Regions from separate parts of the Kitasatospora viridis genome, predicted to be linked through region 3. Evidence: riboswitches for the same ligand, from Rfam matches in the RefSeq annotation. Region 3 holds a riboswitch; each other region holds the start of a gene.

Region 1 (4,205 bases), 3.0 Mb from region 3:
ACGCTGCCGCGCAGCAGCAGGACGCCGGCCAGGCCGAAGAGCACGGCGTAGCTGAAGCTGGTCGAGTCGACGTTCGCGGTGCCGTCGTGCGACCCGTAGTAGAACAGGCCCTTGAAGAAGACGCCCACGCCGGTCTGGACGGCGGCGTTGTAGCCGGTCCAGGCCGCACGGACGAGCGCCCAGCCGATGCACATCAGCGCGGCCGCCCGCACTCCCCGGGGCAGTTCCCGTCCCGCTCCCGCTGCTGGTCCCGCGACCATCGCCCCCACCCCGATCGATACCTCAGACGGTCGGCTGAAGCATGCCACAGGGTGGGAGGGAGTCGACGGGCCGTTTCCCCATTGTTGTGCGGCTCCGTGCGGAGCTGACCTGTCGCGCCGTCAGTACCGGTACCAGGAGGCGCGCGGACCGACGTCGGCCGAGCGGGTCTTGGCCAGCTGGGCGATGACGTCCGGGGCCAGCGGGCGCTCCCAGATCTGGACGTCGGCGATCGAGCCGCTCCAGGAGTCGGTCCACTGGGACTTGAAGCGGGCCCGGCCGATCTCGATCGGGCCGTTGGTCGAGAGGATCCCGGGCACCGGTGTGGTCTGCGTCAGCACGCCGTCGACGTAGAGCGCGATCGACTTGTTGCCGGCGTCGTACACGCCGGTCAGCGTGGTCCACTGGCCGGTGGTCGCCGGTGCGGTGGACAGCGCCTCGCGGCTGCTGCTGTCCGACGCCGCGGTCTGCACCTTGAAGACCCACTGGTTGTGGTCGCCCCAGAAGTCGCGGCCCAGGTAGTACGAGAAGAACCCGTCGCCGCCCTGGGAGACCGCGGCCCGGCCGCCGGTCGGCGCGTCGTTGCGGACCACCGCGGAGACGGTGAAGCTCTTGCAGGTGTTCAGCACCACCGAGTTCGACTCGGCGTAGCCGTCCGGCGTCCCGTGCACGGTCAGGGCGGAGCCGGTGTGGCCGTCCACGGTGCCGACCTGGCCACCGCCGCCGACGCTCGCGTCATTGGTGTTGCTGGCCGCCGAAGCCGCCGGCGTCGGAGCTATGCACTCGCCCGGCGCGGCCGGCCCGGTCGGCGCCGGCTTGACCGACTGGTCCGACGAGGACTTCTTCCCGGTGAAGTGCAGCACCGCGACGGTCGCCGCGCCGGCCAGCGCCAGCACGCCCACCAGGGCGATGCCGACCCGGAGCCGGCGCTTCTTGCGGGCGCCGCGCTCGTGGGCGTCGGCCATCGCGGCCCAGTCCGGCCCGCCCTGGTCGCCGGTGCCCATCGGCACCAGCAGGTTGGGCTTGGTCGGTTCGGGCTGCGGGTAGCCGTAGCCGCCGGCCGCGGGCTGCGGCTGGCCGTAACCACCGGCCTGCGGCTGCGGCTGGCCGTAACCACCGGCCCCGGGCTGGGGCTGGCCGCCCGCCGGGCCGTACCACTCGGGCGGCGGACCGAAGCCGCCCTGCGGCGGGCCGAAGCCCCCCTGCGGCGGAGTGACGGATCCTGGCCCCCCGTGGGGAGGCTGCGGCTCCCCCTCCCCCGGTCGGGCAGGCCCGCGGGTCCACTCGGCCGGCGTCTCGTTCCCCTCGCTCATGAGGCGAGATCGTAGGCCATGGACCGTCAGGAGCGCGCTTGAGGTAACCAATCCGTGCCCTGCCGAGCCGCCGGAACCCGTGCCTCCGTCACCGCTCCGCCACGACGCGCCACACTACATGTGGTGGTCCACAGGCCCCGCACCACTACATGTATGCTCACTAGCGCTGTCGAAGCAGGGGAACCCGGTGGAAGTCCGGGACTGCCCCGCAGCGGTGAGCGGGCGCTGCCCGCGAGTCCGATGACCTGCCGACGGTGTGCCACCCGGCCTTCCCGCCAAGGCCTCCAAGCACTGCCACACACGTCCGGGCCTCGCGGGTGGGCCAGGGTGCTGACGCGCGCCGGCATGGTTCCGCGCGCCGCCCTGCCCTGCCCTGCGCGGCCCCGGACGTCCGCTGTCCGCCGCCACCAGGAGAGAGTGCGCCTTGACCGTCGCCGCCTCAGTTGCCCTGCCCTCGCAGGGACTCGCCGACACCCAGTCCGACCCCGGTGCGGACTTGCTGCGGCTGCTCACCGACCGGAGCGCCGACCTCCCCCAGGTGGACCCCGGCCACGTCGCCGCCGCCGCGCTGCGCGGCCGCCACGCCGGTTCGGACTTCGCCGAGCTGCGCGGGCTGGCCGTGGACGCCGCCGCCTCGATGATCGCCGAGGACCCCCAGTACTCGAAGCTGGCCGCCCGCCTGCTGGCCCAGGAGATCACCGACGAGGCGGTCTCCCAGGGCGCCGTCTCGTTCTCCGCCTCGGTGGCGGCGGGCCACGCCGAGGGCCTGATCGGCGACACCACCGCCGACCTGGTGGCCAAGCACGCCGAGGCCTTCAACGCGCTGGTGGACCCGGCCGGTGACGACCGGTTCGAGTACTTCGGGCTGCGCACCGTGCAGTCCCGCTACCTGCTGCGGCACCCGATCACCCGCAAGGTGGTGGAGACCCCGCAGTACTTCCTGCTCCGGGTCGCGGCCGGGCTCGCGGTCGGCGACTCGGCCGAGTCGGTGGCCGAGGTCGCCGAGCTCTACCGGCTGATGAGCCGGCTGGAGTACCTGACCAGCTCGCCCACGCTCTTCAACTCCGGTACCCGGCACCCGCAGATGTCCAGCTGCTACCTGCTGGACTCGCCGCTGGACAACCTGGACTCGATCTACGAGCGGTACGCCCAGATCGCCCGGCTGTCCAAGCACGCCGGCGGCATCGGCCTCTCCTACAGCCGGATCCGCTCGCGCGGCAGCCTGATCCGCGGCACCAACGGCAAGTCCAACGGCATCGTGCCGTTCCTGCGCACCCTGGACTCCTCGGTGGCGGCGGTCAACCAGGGCGGCCGGCGCAAGGGTGCGGCCTGCGTCTACCTGGAGACCTGGCACGCGGACATCGAGGAGTTCCTGGAGCTGCGGGACAACACCGGCGAGGAGGCCCGCCGGACCCACAACCTCAACCTCGCGCACTGGATCCCGGACGAGTTCATGCGCCGGGTGAACGCGAACGCCGACTGGTCGCTGTTCTCCCCGGCCGACGTGCCCGAGCTGGTCGACCTGTGGGGCGAGGAGTTCGACGAGGCCTACCTGAAGGCCGAGCAGGCCGGCAAGGCCGTGCGCACCATCCCCGCGCAGACCCTGTACGCCCGGATGATGCGCACCCTGGCGCAGACCGGCAACGGCTGGATGACCTTCAAGGACGCCTCCAACCGGGCCGCCAACCAGACCGCGCTGCCGGGCCGCACGGTGCACTCCTCCAACCTGTGCACCGAGATCCTGGAGGTCACCGACGACTCCGAGACCGCGGTCTGCAACCTCGGCTCGGTCAACCTCGGTGCCCACGTCGCCGCCGGCGCCTCGGCGGCCGACCTGCTGAACGCGATGGACTGGGAGCGGCTGGACGCCACCGTGCGCACCGCCGTGACCTTCCTGGACCGCGTGGTGGACATCAACTTCTACCCGACCAAGGAGGCCGGCACCTCCAACTCGCGCTGGCGGCCGGTCGGCCTGGGCGTGATGGGCCTGCAGGACGTCTTCTTCAAGCTGCGGCTGAACTTCGACTCGCCCGAGGCGAAGGAGCTCTCCACGCTGATCGCCGAGCGGATCATGCTGACCGCCTACGAGCGCTCCAGCGAGCTCGCCGAGCAGTTCGGGCAGCACCCGGCCTACGCCGAGACCCGGGCCGCCCGCGGCCAGCTGCACATCGACCACTTCGCGACCGCCCCGCACTGGGCCGACCGCTGGGCGGCGCTGCGCACCACCATCGCCCGCACCGGCCTGCGCAACTCGCTGCTGCTGGCGATCGCCCCGACCGCCACCATCGCCTCGATCGCCGGCGTCTACGAGTGCATCGAGCCGCAGGTCTCCAACCTGTTCAAGCGCGAGACGCTGTCCGGCGAGTTCCTCCAGGTCAACCCGTACCTGGTGAAGGAGCTCAAGGAGCTGGGCGTCTGGGACCAGCAGACCCGGGACGCGCTGCGCGACGCCAACGGCTCGGTGCAGGAGCTGGGTTGGCTGCCGGAGCCGGTGCGCGAGCTCTACCGCACCGCCTGGGAGCTGCCGCAGCGCGCGCTGGTCGACCTGGCCGCCGCCCGGCAGCCGTACATCGACCAGAGCCAGTCGCTGAACCTGTTCATGGCGGCGCCGACCATCGGCAAGCTCAGCTCGAT
Region 2 (4,205 bases), 3.9 Mb from region 3:
GGACGCCCCGTCAGCTCGTGCAGCATGTCCAGCCCCGGCTTCAGCAGCCGGGCGTCGCCGCGGAACTTGTTCACCAGCCAGCCCGCGACCAGCGCCTGGTCGGCCGCCTCCAGCAGCGCCAGGGTGCCGTACATCGCGGCGAACACGCCGCCCCGGTCGATGTCGCCGACCACCAGCACCGGCAGGTCGGCGGCCCGGGCCAGGCCCATGTTGGCGATGTCCCGGTCGCGCAGGTTGATCTCGGCCGGCGAGCCCGCGCCCTCGCACACCACCACGTCGAACCGGCGGCGCAGATCGGCCAGGCACTCCAGCGAACGCTCCAACAGGTAGGGCTTGCGCTCCCGGTAGTCCAGCGCGCCCACCTCCGCCACCGGGCGCCCCAGCAGTACCACCTGGCTGCGCCCGTCGGCGCCGGGCTTCAGCAGCACCGGGTTCATCGCCGCCTCCGGCTCCACCCGGGCCGCCTGCGCCTGCATCACCTGGGCCCGACCGATCTCCGCGCCGTCCGCGGTGACCATCGAGTTCAGCGACATGTTCTGCGCCTTGAACGGCGCCACCTTGACGCCCCGCCGGACCAGCCAGCGGCAGATCCCGGCGGTCACCACGCTCTTCCCCGCGTCCGAGGTGGTGCCGGCGATCAGGATCGCGTTGCTCACTTGCGCCCCTTCCAGAGCAGTCGGGCCGCCACCGTGGTGCCCAGGGCCAGCAGGCCGACCCGGCGGGACAGCCGGCAGGCCCGTTCGATGTCCGGGGCCGCCACCGGGCGCAGCTCGGCGCCCAGCACCGGCCGGTGCTCCGTCCTGGTGCCGTACTGGAGCGTGCCGCCGAGCCGCACGCCCAGCGCGCCCGCGAAGGCCGACTCGGCCTGGCCCGCGTTGGGGCTCGGGTGCGCCGAGCCGTCCCGCCGCCAGACCCGCCAGGCCCGGCCCCGGTCCTCGGCGGCCGCCACGGTCAGCAGCGCGGTCAGCCGGGCCCCCGGCCAGCCCGCCACGTCGTCCAGCCGGGCCGCCGCCCAGCCGAACCGCCGGTAGCGCGCCGACTTGTGACCCACCATCGCGTCCAGCGTGTTCACGGCCCGGAAGGCCAGCAGCCCAGGCGCACCGGCCAGCGCGCCCCAGACCAGGGCGTTCACCACGGCGTCCGCGGTGTTCTCGGCCACCGACTCGACCACGGCGCGGGCGATCTGCTGCTCGTCCAGCCCGCTCGGGTCCCGCCCGCACAGGTGCGGCAGCCGCCCGCGCGCCGCCGCCAGGTCGCCGGCCGCCAGCGCGCCGCCGATGGTGCGGGCCTCCCGGGCCAGCGAGGTGCCGCCGAGCACGGTGAAGGCGGCGAGGCCGGCGGTGACGGTCCGGCGCAACGGGTCCGCCCGGTGCTGCAGGGCGGCCGCGCCGGCCGCCACCGCGCCGACCGCGAGCGCGGTGTGCAGCGCGCCGGCGCCGCGGTGGTCGCGGTGCAGCAGGAGTTCCAGGCGGTGGGCGGCGCGGCCGAACAGGGCCACCGGGTGGCCGCGGCGGGGATCGCCGAACACGGCGTCGGCGGCGTACCCGGCGACCGCGCCGAGGGCGTAGGCGGACGCGGGCGGCAGGGCGCGCTGCATCGGTGGGTGTCCTCACTCAGGGTCCGCGCCCTGGATCGACGAACCGGGGGCGAGAGTTCCTGGCTCGCGGGGTGAGCGCCCCGCGGATCGACTCCCCGGACGGACTCCCCGGTGACAGTGGCGGGACCGCGCCGGATTCGCACCGGCTTCCTCTGCTTGCCTCCGTTTGGCCCATGGATCCCACCACGCCGTCAAACCGCGCGTCAACCAGGCGACCCGGCCCCGCCGGGCGTGGTTGATCACACCGCGGGGCCGCCCGGTCGGGGGTGTCCGCACTGGTGGATCGTCCAACGGTCCGTCAAGGGGTGCGGCGGCGCTTCGTGCGTTCGGCGGCTGGGGGCCGACCTGGGGCGGGCCTAGCGTCGGGCCATGCGAAGAAGCAGCCCGGCCCCCGCCCCGGTCCCGTTCTCCCCGCAGGCCGCCCGGGCGCACCGGGACGGCCTGGGCCTCAGTCCGGAGCAGGTGGCCGAGGGCATGGCGGCGCACGGCGTGCGGCTGCTGCCCAGCCACGTGCTGGGCTTCGAGAGCGGCGAGTTCCGGCCGAGCGAACAGGAGTTCATCGCCCTGGCCCGGGCGCTCTGGTGCCCGCCGGTGCAGCTGATGGGGGTGCGGCCGGGCAGCCTGCGCGACTACCGGCTGGCCCGCGAGCTCAGCCAGCAGCACGCCGCCACCCGGATCGGCCTGGGCCTGCGCAGCTACGCCACCGCCGAGCTGACCGGCCGCTGGACCGGCGACCCCGAGCAGGCCGCCGCGCTGGTCGAGCTGTTCGGCATGACGCTGCGCGACTTCGTCCGGGTCACCGGCGCCGAGGCCGAGCTGGACGAGCGGCTGCGCCAGTGCGTGGAGGGCCGCTGGCGGGCCCAGCTGCCGGCCCTCGCCAAGCTGGTGCCGGTCCCGCCCGAGCGGCTCGGCCAGGTGCTGGCCGCGCTGCACGCCGAGCACCAGGTCCCCTCCCACTGGGGCGCGACCACTCCCGCCGAGGGCCCCGTGCCCGCCGAGTCGCGGCCCGCCCGGTTCTGGAGCCTGCTGGCCCGCGGCGGCACCGGCGGCCTGCCGGTCTGACGCCCGACGGGATCACAGCGGTGGCCGGAACCCGCGCGCCGGGTTGAACTGGTGGGGTCCCGAGCCGCCATCAGCACCCCTGGGAGAGCCATGCGTTGGGGAACCGTCGTCGCCGCCGCCACCACCGTCGTGATCGGAGCGGGCGCGGCCGCCCTGCTGCTGGGCCGGCGGGTCTCCGACCTGACGATCCGTCCGGAGCAGGACGTCGAGGGCGGTCCGGCGGCCGGCGAGCCGGTGCTGAAGGTGCACCGGGTGACGGCCCGTGAGGTGGTGCTGACCCGCACCGTGGCCAGCACCCGGCGCGGCCGGTACGCGCTGGAGTGGCCCGGCGGCCACGCGGTGGTCGGCGGCGTGCTGGGCACCGCACCGACCACCGTCACCCGCCGGCTGGAGGCCGCCACCGGCACGCTGCCCGAGGCCGGCGCCGAGGTGGAGCTGACCGCCCGGGTGCTGCGCGGCGACCCGGGCTCGGCCTGCGGGCTCGACTACATGGACGTGGTGGTCGACGGCGAGCTGGGCCGGATGCCCGCCTGGTACGTCCCGGCGGTGCGCGGCACCTGGGTGGTCCTGGTGCACGGCGCGCTGGCCGACCGCCGGCAGGCCCTGCCGGTGCTGCCGCTGCTCAAGCGGCTTCAGTTGCCGGCCCTGGTGATCAGCCTGCGCGGCGACCAGGGCGCGCCCGCCTCGCCGGACGGGCTGGGCCACTTCGGCGAGACCGAGTGGCGGGACGTGGACGCGGCGATCCGGTTCGCCAAGGAGGCCGGGGCCGGCCGGATCGTGCTGTACGGCTGGTCGGTCGGCGCCACCGCGGTGCTGCAGACGGCCGTCCGTTCCGACCACCGGGACCAGCTGGCCGGCCTGGTGCTGGACTCCCCGGTGCTGGAGCCGGCCGCCACGGTGCGCGGGGTGGCGGCCCGGGCGGGGGTGCCCGGGGCGCTGGCGGGGCAGTTGGGCGCCTGGGCGGCGGAGGGGCGCACGGGGGTGGACCTGGCCGGGCTGGCCCGGATCGCCGAGGGCGCCGACCTGGCCGTGCCCACGCTGCTGCTGCAGAGCCCGCAGGACGCCGTGGCGCCGCTGCGGGCGGCCGAGCACCTGGCCCACCGCCGGCACGACCTGGTGACCCTGCGGACCGTCCCCGGGGCCGCCCACGCGGCGCTGTGGAACGCCGACGCGCAGCACTACGAGGAGATGCTCCGGCGGTTCCTGACGCCGATCCTCTGAACCGGAACCATCCGGTCCGAAACGCCGGGCCACGCGCCTTCCGACCCGCGTGCACGTGGTGACCCCTTGACCACGCTCCGTACCGGCAGTAGTGTCGTGCACAGGTCACGGCAGCCCGGTTTGGCCGCTCTTGCCCCGAGTCCGCCACCCGCGCAACCCGGTCCGCCACAAGACGCGCCGAACTCGATGTGACAACCGCCCCTTACACGGGGAAGACTGCACGGCGTGACGTCTCGGAACCCGCGCGACCGTGATGCCCCGCTCCCGCCGACCACGGGCACCGGCGCGACGGTGACCCGTCTGCCCGGTACGGCCCGCCGGGTCG
Region 3 (4,205 bases):
CAGTTGCTCAAGGCGGGCGATGTCGCCGTAGGAGTCGGCCCGGGCCATCGGCGGCACCAGGTGGTCGACCAGCGTGGCGTGCGCCCGGCGCTTGGCCTGGGTGCCCTCGCCCGGGTCGTTGACCAGGAACGGGTAGATCAGCGGCACGTCGCCGAGCGCCGCGTCCGGGCCGCAGTCGGCCGAGAGCGCGGCGGTCTTGCCGGGCAGCCACTCCAGGTTGCCGTGCTTGCCGAGGTGGACGATCGCGTCGGCGCCGAAGCCGCCGTCGGACTGGGCGGCCGCGATCCAGCGGTAGGCGGCCAGGTAGTGGTGCGAGGGCGGCAGGTCCGGGTCGTGGTAGATCGCCACCGGGTTGGCGCCGAAGCCGCGCGGCGGCTGCACCAGCACCAGCAGGTTGCCGGCCCGCATGGCGGCCAGCACGATGTCGCCGTCCGGGTTCTGCGAGCGGTCCAGGTAGAGCTCGCCGGGCGCCGGGCCCCAGTGCTCCTCGACCCGGGCCCGCAGGCCGGCCGGCAGGCCGGCGTACCAGCGGCGGTAGTCGGCGGCCGGGATCCGCACCGGGTTGCGGGCCAGCTGATCCTCCGTCAGCCAGTCCTGGTCGTAGCCGCCCGCGTCGATCAGCGCCTTGATCAGCGCGTCGCCCTCGTGCTCGTCCTCGGTGGGCTCCATGCCCGGGAAGCCCTCGCCCAGGTCCCAGCCCTCCGCGCCGAGGCGGCGCAGCAGCCGGGCCAGGCTGGCCGGGGTGTCCAGGCCGACCGCGTTGCCCACCCGGGCGTGCTTGGTCGGGTAGGCGGAGAGCACCAGGGCCAGGCGCCGCTCGGCCGGCGGCACGTGGCGCAGCCGGGCGTGCCGCACCGCGATGCCGGCCACCCGGGCGGCCCGCTCGGCGTCGGCCACGTAGACGGTCAGGCCGTCCTCGTCCAACTCCTTGAAGGAGAACGGCACGGTGATCAGCCGGCCGTCGAACTCCGGCACCGCGACCTGGGTGGCGGTGTCCAGCGGGGAGAGCCCGTCGTCGCTGCCCTCCCACTGCTCGCGCGACCAGGTCAGGCAGAGCGCCTGGAGGATCGGCCGGTCCAGCGCGGCCAGCGCGCCGGCGTCCCAGGCCTCCTCGTCGCCGCCGGCCTGCGCGTCGGCCGGCCGGGTGCCGCCGGCCGCCAGCACGGTGGTGACGATCGCGTCGGCCGCGCCCAGCTCGGCCAGCAGCTCGGCCGGCGCACCGCGCAGCGAGGAGCAGAAGAACGGCCGGGCCTGGCCGCCGGCCTGCTCGATCGCCCCGCACAGCGCCTCGACGAACGCGGTGTTGCCGCTCATGTGGTGGGCGCGGTAGTAGAGGACGGCGACGCTCGGGCCGTCGGTGTTCGCCGGGGTCCGCTCCAGCGGACCCCAGTCGGGCGCGGAGGCGGGCGGCGCGAAGCCGTGGCCGGTGAGCAGCACGGTGTCGGAGAGGAAGGCACCCAGCTCGGCCAGGTTGGCCGCCCCGCCGTGCGCCAGGTAGGCGTGCGCCTCCGCGGCCAGGCCGGCCGGCACCGTCGAGAGCTCCATCAGCTGGGCGTCCGGCGCCTGTTCGCCGCTGAGCACCACCACCGGGCGCGGCCCGGCCAGCAGCACGTCCAGCCCCTCCTGCCAGGCCCGCCGGCCACCGAGCAGTCGCACCACCACCAGGTCGGTGCCCTCCACCAGCTCGGGCAGGTCGGCCGCCGAGAGCCGGGCCGGGTTGCCGAGCCGGTAGGCGACCGGGCCGTCGGACGCGCGGGCCGAGAGCAGGTCGGTGTCGGAGGTGGACAGCAGCAGGATCATGCGGTGGCCTTCCTCGGGGTCCGCGCCCCGGGCTGGTGGAGGAGGAATTGACGGAGTGGAGTTCCTGGCTCCCACGGCTGCTGAGCCGTGGTCACAGTGGCGGGACCGCACCGGTTCCTCACCGGTTTCCTCCTGCACCGTCATGTCAACCGGTGGACCGGAGCCCACCCGCGCGACATCCTAGACGGGGCCACCCGCCGGTGACAGGCGGTGTGACCATGACGACTACTTCGGGTACTTCGGGGGAGCAACTGATGAACCGTCTCGTCCACCGGCCGGCCACCAGCGCGGCCGTCCTCACCGCACCGAGCACCTACTCCTACCCGGAGGCCGGCGCCAGCGGCGGCCAGCCGCACACCGACGCGGGCAACTACGCCTACGCCCCCGGCCAGTGCTTCAACTGGGACGCCGAGCCCGACTGGGACATCATCCTCTTCCAGGTCCAGCACACCCACTGCGGCTGACCACCGCGGCCCCAGGTCCGGCGCTCATCGTCGACGGCGACCACCGAGGCGGCGGGTACGAGGCTGTTGGGCTTCGGTGCGTCGGGGTCGTTCTCGTAGTCACGCCTGGCCATGGTCGAGTGCCTCCCGACGGACCGGCCCGTGCTCTGATCTTGGACTGCGGGTCGGTCTGGCCTCGGTGGTCGTCAGCCGGCTCGGACCGCACCTTCCGGCCAGACGACAGTAACGGGCACCTGGGCTGCACGCGCCGCCGCGACGGTGTCGGCGGTTCCCCCGCGCCCGTTGCCAGGGTTGCCGTCCCAGACGGCGAACAGGTGGTCGGCACGGCGCAGCAACTCTGTGTTGGCGGCTTCGTATGCCTCGCGGTTTGCCTCTGCGAACGGCATGACGACGACCTCTGCAGCGGCTTGGCGAAGACGGTCGAACTCGGCGGCGAACGCGGGCTTCACCTTGGCCTGCCGGTAGTCGGCTGACGGGACTACAGCGACCAGTCGGCCGCCGAGCGACAGCACCACGTCGGCGAAGATCGAGTCCGCGCCCTTCGCGATGCACGAGACACCAGTGAGGCCGTGCTCGATGTGGTCGGCGAGCAGCACTTCGAGTGCTCCACGGACCAGGGTGACGCTTTCCTCGGTGAGGTCCATGTGCCCGGTCACTGCGATCACGGTCATACCGCATCCCCTTCGGGTCAGTTCGCCAGTAGCTCGCGGATGCTATCGCGGGCTTCCTTGACAGCCGGGTTCGTGGATTCCCGGACGGTGTACCGGTAGAGGCCGCTGAGTTGAGTGCGAACCCGGTCGGACTTGGTGAGTGCGGCAGCGGCCACGGCCTGACGGGTCTCCTCGATGGCCCCCGATACGTCGCCCATGAGGAACTGCGCCTCAGCAAGCCCGATCCTGTCGAGTGCATGAGATCGGCTTGCCTCGGTTCCTCGCCCGGTGAGCGCTGCCCGGATGTGGTCGGCGGCAACCTTCGAGTACGAACCCGGGTCAGTGCGGGCGAGGTCCAGCAACCGTCCACCGGTGACCCCGGAGATCTCGGCCTCGTCGAAGTACGCGATCCAGTGTGGTTCATCCTCGGCGGCACCAGCCGAGGCAAGCTCTTCATGGGCCTGCTCGGTTGCCCGCCGAAACGCCGCAACCCGCCCCGTCGCTGCGTAAGCCCAAGCCTCGCGGGTTCGAAGCATGGCCCGAACCCTCGGGCTGGCGTGTCCGTGACTGCCCTCCTGAGCGAGTCGGACGAGTTCGAGCGCATCGCCAGGGCGATCGGTGTAGAGCATCTGACGTGCCATGCCGGCCAGTACGTTGGCGCCGAACGCGCGGTCACCACCCGCATGTGCCGAGCGGAGCGCCAGGCGGTAGTAGTCCTGCGCCCGGCGTTGGTATCCGCTGTCCCACATCATGGTTGCTGCGGTACCGGCGAGCTGTGCCATGACGCGATGGAGGCGTCCCTCGATATCGGGTCGTTGCCGATCTTCGAGCATGGCGGCCGTGTCGTTCAGTTGGCCGAGCACCGCCTTGGCTCGCAGGCCCCCGCCGAAGCGGTGGTCCCATCGGCGGAAGGCAGCGGCTGCGTGTTCGAGTTGGCCGATGTCGTGAGTTCCGAGGCGGCCTGGGCGCCGACGCTCGGAAGCGGTCAGCGCTGGGGCTAACCAGCCTTCGAGCGGGTCCAGGAGGGCAGTCCCGGTGACGGCGGCTCCGGCGAGTAGCCGGGCGGCTGTGCGTCTGTCCAAGGTGAGATCTGTTCCAGTGAGTTCGGTGGCCAGCGCGGTCGTCACTTCTGACTGCCACGGGAAATCGAGGGCCGCTGGGCTTACTGCCATCGTGACGGGCACTTCCGCGCTGTGCTTCTCCCATGAGCGTGGCGCCAGACCGAGAAGGCCGCCCGGAATGCCCAGCCCATCGGCGATGCGAGCGATCACTTCGAAGGAAGTGATCCGCT
Region 4 (4,205 bases), on a different contig from region 3:
CCCAGGTATCCGGCCGCGCGGTCGAAGCCGATCCGGGCCAGCCGGGTGACCAGTTCGGCCCCGCGCCCGTCCGACGCGAGGACCAGGACCGGCTGCTCCGGCCGGAGCACCGTCCCGGCCTGCTCGGCGAACCGCCCGTCGGCCGGCAGGTTGATCGAGCCCGCGAGGTGTCCGGCGGCGAACTCCTGCGGGTCGCGCCCGTCCACCACCACCGCGCCCTCGGCCCGCAGGTGGCGGAACCGCTCGGCCGTCAGGGCGACGGGCGGCTCAAGCAGCGCCCGGTCGCGGCGGTTGAGGTCGGCGTCGTAGCCGAAGTAGCCGGGCGCGCTCGACTGCCCTTCGGTGACCAGCGCCACGAAGGCCTCCCGCTCCATCGGCGCGCACGCGGGGTTGGTGGCGCGCTCGCGCCCGATGGTGGACTGCCGGTCGGTGGAGAGGTTCTTGCCGCAGGCCGAGCCGGCCCCGTGCGCGGGGAAGACCCGCACCTCGTCGGGCAGCGCGAGCAGCTTGCGGTGCACGCTGTCGTGGAGCATCCCGCCGAGCTCCTCGGCGCTCACGCCGACCGAGGCGAGCAGGTCGGGCCGGCCGACGTCGCCGACGAACAGCGTGTCGCCGGTGAGCACGCCGTACGGCACGGTGTCCTCGGCCCGCGCGAAGACCAGCACGCTGATCGACTCGGGGGTGTGCCCGGGGGTTTCGACGATCTGCAGGGTGACCTGGCCCAGGCTGATCCGCTCGCCGTCGGCGAGCCTGCGGATCGGGTACTCGGTCTCGGCCCGGCGGCCGTAGCCGATCCAGGCGCCGGTGCGGTCGGCCAGCTCCAGGTGGCCGGCCAGGAAGTCGGCGTGGAAGTGCGTGTTGATCACCGCCTCGACGGTGAAGCCGGCGGCCCCGGCGTCGGCCAGGTACTCGTCGACGTCGCGGCGCGGGTCCACCACGACGGCGCGGCCGGTGGTCTCGTCGGCGATCAGGTAGGAGGCGTGGGAGAGGCAGTCCAGGTAGTACTGGGCGAAGTGCATGCGGATCCTCGGGTGGAGACAGCTGGAGACAGCTGGCGACGGCTGGAGGCAGCCTGGCGCAATACCGGTGGGGGTATACGCTGGGGACATCGACCAACATACCCCCACCGGTATCCAAACGCCCAGGAGCCGCCATGCGCCACCATCCGGACCGTCCCCCTCGGCACCGCTCTGACCAGCCAGGACGTTCGACATGACGGCCCTGCTGCCCGCCCTGTTGCCGGCCCTGGCGGCCGGTGCGGTGGTCGGGCTGGCGCTCGGCGGACTCGGTGGCGGCGGCAGCATGCTGGCCGTCCCGGCGCTGGTCTACCTGCTCGGCTTCTCCCCCGCCGGCGCCGGCACCGCGAGCCTGCTGATCGTCGCGGTCACCTCGCTGACCGGCCTGCTGGCGCACGCGAAGGGGGGCCGGGTGCGCTGGCGCACCGGCGCGCTGTTCGCCGCCGCCGGACTGCCCGCCGCCGCGGCGGGCGGCGCACTCTCCGCGCACGTGCCCGCGGGCCTGCTCACCGCGGCGTTCGCCCTGCTCGCGGCCACCGCCGCCGGGCGGATGCTGCGGCCCGCCCGCGGCCGCGCGCCGGCCCGGCACTCCCCCGCCCGGGCCGCCGCGGCCGGCGCCGGGCTCGGCGCGGTCACCGGGCTGCTCGGGGTCGGCGGCGGCTTCCTCGCCGTCCCCGCCCTGGTCTCCGCGCTCGGCTTCACCATGGCCGAAGCGGTCGGCACCAGCCTGCTGGTGATCTGCGCCAACTCGCTCGCCGCGCTCGTCCCACGCCTCGGCACCACCGGCGGACTCGACTGGGCCGTGGTCGCCCCGTTCACCGCCGCCGCCGTGCTCGGCGCCTGGGACGGGAAGCGGCTGGCCGACCGGTTCGCCGGTCGCACCCTGCAACGCGCCTTCGCCGCAGCCCTGTTGGCGGTCGCCGCACTGATGGGCGCGGGCGCGCTGCTCTCCTGACCCGTCGTCAGACCACCTGGCGCAGCACCGGGATCGACTCCAGCAGCCCCGCCGTCTCCGCGTCCACCAGGCGGTAGCGGACGATCCGGCCGTCCTTCTCGGCGGCCACCGTGCCGGAGACCCGCAGCAACCGCAGGATCTGCGAGACGGCGGTCTCGTTGATCCCGGTGGCCAGCGCCAGGTCGGTCACCGCGATCGGACCGGCGCGGTGAACGGCCATCAGCACCGAGAGCCGGTTGGGATCGGAGAGCAGCGAGAACCGGGCGGCCCAGCCGCGCACGGTCTCCGGCTCGGCGATGCCGGCGATGGCGTCGCAGACGGTGTGCTCGTCGATGGCGCGCCGGTGCGCGCGGTCCTCGGGAACCAGGTGCATGCCGACATCATCCACCATCGTGCGCCGGTGATCTGCAACACATGCACAGGTATGCAGGCTTGTGGCTGACCAGCCCGGACGTCTACGGTGTGCGCTGCCGTGGTGTTCGGGAAGACCGGTGCACCGTGCTCAGGCACGGGAATTCCGGAGCGGCCCTCGCCACTGTGATCGGGAAGTCTCCGCCACCACCCCCGTCGGCCCGCCGACGGGTGGTCACTGGGCGCACAGCGCCTGGGAAGGCCAGGTGCGGGGACGTTCGCACCTCCCCCCGTGGGAGGGGCGGCCACCCGTAAGCCAGGAGACCGGCCACGGCACCGCACGAGAACTGTCCACGAGGTGCTGGAGAGGCTGCCCCGGTATGACCATGCCCGAAACCACTGCCCTGCCGTCCGCGGCACGGGCCGCATCACTACGCTGGGAACGCAAGGACTGGGTCCGCACCGGCGGCCTGATGGCGGTGATCGCCGGGATGCACGTGGCCGCCTTCGGCATACTGATCGCCCTGGTCGTCCCGCACCACTACGCCGTCGGCACCCAGGCCTTCGGCCTCGGACTCGGCGTCACCGCCTACACCCTCGGCATGCGGCACGCCTTCGACGCCGACCACATCGCCGCCATCGACAACACCACCAGGAAGCTGATGGCGGACGGCAAGCGGCCGATCTCGGTCGGCTTCTGGTTCGCCCTCGGCCACTCCAGCATCGTGGTCGTGCTGGCCACCCTGGTCGCCGCCGGCGCCAAGGTGGTCGGCACCCTGACCGACGACAACTCGGGTGCGCACAAGCTGCTCGGCCTGGTCTCCACCAGCGTCTCCGGCGGCTTCCTCTACCTGATCGCCGCGCTCAACCTGGTCTCGCTGGCCGGGATCTACCGCGTCTTCAAGGCGATGCGGGCCGGCCAGTTCGACGAGCACGAGCTGGAGAAGCACCTGGACGGGCGCGGGTTCATGAACCGCATCCTCGGCCGGCTGACCAAGTCGATCACCCGCCCCGGCCAGATGTACCTGATCGGCCTGCTCTTCGGCATCGGCTTCGACACCGCCACCGAGGTCACCCTGATGGTGATGGCCGGTTCGGGCGCGGCGGCCGGCCTGCCCTGGTACGCGATCCTCTGCCTGCCGCTGCTCTTCGCCGCCGGGATGAGCCTGTTCGACACCCTCGACGGCACCTTCATGAACTTCGCCTACCACTGGGCGTTCTCGAACCCGGCCCGCAAGGTCTACTACAACCTCACCATCACCGGCCTGTCGATCGCGGTCGCCTTCCTGATCGGCACGATCGAGCTGGTCGGCGTGCTGCACGACCAGTTGGACCTGCACGACCCGGTGACCGGCTGGATCTCCGGGGTCGACCTGAACAACGTCGGCTTCATCATCGTCGGGCTGTTCGTGGTGGTCTGGGCCGCCGCGCTCGCCTACTGGCGGTTCGCCAAGGTGGAGAACCGCTGGGGAGCGGCCAAGTCCTGACGGTGCGTCAGCGTCAGCATGGTTGAAGTCCCGGTGCCGCGCGGGCGCAGGTTCGCGCGGCACCGGGACTTCAGGCTTGGGGTCAACCGGCGTCGGGATCCGCTTCGCCGTTCAAGACCGCGTCACGCAGCTCGGCCCAGCGCAGCGAGTCGCGGATGCCCTGTTCGACGGTGAACTGCGGCTCCCAGTCGAGCAGTTCGCGCGCCCGGGCGGAGTCCGGGCGACTGCCGGCCGGGTCGCCCGGGCGGGCCGGGGCCTCGACGACGGGCAGCTGCTCGCCGGTCACCGACTCGAAGGCGCCCAGCAGTTCGCGCACCGTGGTGCCGGTGCCGCTGCCGAGGTTGATCACCTGGTGGCCGTGCCCGGCGGTGATCGCGTCGAACCGGTGCAGCGCCC

The links. Region 3 has a riboswitch for cobalamin ahead of cobN (cobaltochelatase subunit CobN). Riboswitches for the same ligand answer to the same signal wherever they lie in the genome.
Region 1: another riboswitch for cobalamin. It lies ahead of FHX73_RS09020 (ribonucleoside-diphosphate reductase subunit alpha); the one in region 3 lies ahead of cobN (cobaltochelatase subunit CobN).
Region 2: another riboswitch for cobalamin. It lies ahead of FHX73_RS05530 (cobalamin biosynthesis protein); the one in region 3 lies ahead of cobN (cobaltochelatase subunit CobN).
Region 4: another riboswitch for cobalamin. It lies ahead of nicT (Nickel transporter NicT); the one in region 3 lies ahead of cobN (cobaltochelatase subunit CobN).

What each region holds. Positions count from the first base shown of each region.
Region 1 is NZ_VIWT01000001.1:2,049,216-2,053,420, forward strand. It holds gene FHX73_RS09010 (hypothetical protein) at 1-260, opposite strand, end outside; gene FHX73_RS09015 (LamG domain-containing protein) at 381-1,571, opposite strand; cobalamin riboswitch at 1,719-1,838, shown strand; gene FHX73_RS09020 (ribonucleoside-diphosphate reductase subunit alpha) at 1,996-4,205, shown strand, end outside.
Region 2 is NZ_VIWT01000001.1:1,228,648-1,232,852, reverse strand. It holds gene FHX73_RS05535 (cobyric acid synthase) at 1-656, opposite strand, end outside; gene FHX73_RS05530 (cobalamin biosynthesis protein) at 653-1,597, opposite strand; cobalamin riboswitch at 1,629-1,776, opposite strand; gene FHX73_RS05525 (helix-turn-helix domain-containing protein) at 1,967-2,659, shown strand; gene FHX73_RS05520 (alpha/beta hydrolase) at 2,750-3,880, shown strand; gene FHX73_RS05515 (hypothetical protein) at 4,106-4,205, shown strand, end outside.
Region 3 is NZ_VIWT01000001.1:5,094,503-5,098,707, forward strand. It holds gene cobN (cobaltochelatase subunit CobN) at 1-1,800, opposite strand, end outside; cobalamin riboswitch at 1,841-1,984, opposite strand; gene FHX73_RS23000 (hypothetical protein) at 2,055-2,264, shown strand; gene FHX73_RS23010 (hypothetical protein) at 2,450-2,935, opposite strand; gene FHX73_RS23015 (NsdA family TPR-like regulatory protein) at 2,953-4,205, opposite strand, start outside.
Region 4 is NZ_VIWT01000004.1:451,145-455,349, forward strand. It holds gene FHX73_RS35505 (MBL fold metallo-hydrolase) at 1-1,019, opposite strand, end outside; gene FHX73_RS35510 (sulfite exporter TauE/SafE family protein) at 1,225-1,971, shown strand; gene FHX73_RS35515 (ArsR/SmtB family transcription factor) at 1,979-2,344, opposite strand; cobalamin riboswitch at 2,428-2,669, shown strand; gene nicT (Nickel transporter NicT) at 2,703-3,809, shown strand; gene galE (UDP-glucose 4-epimerase GalE) at 3,892-4,205, opposite strand, start outside.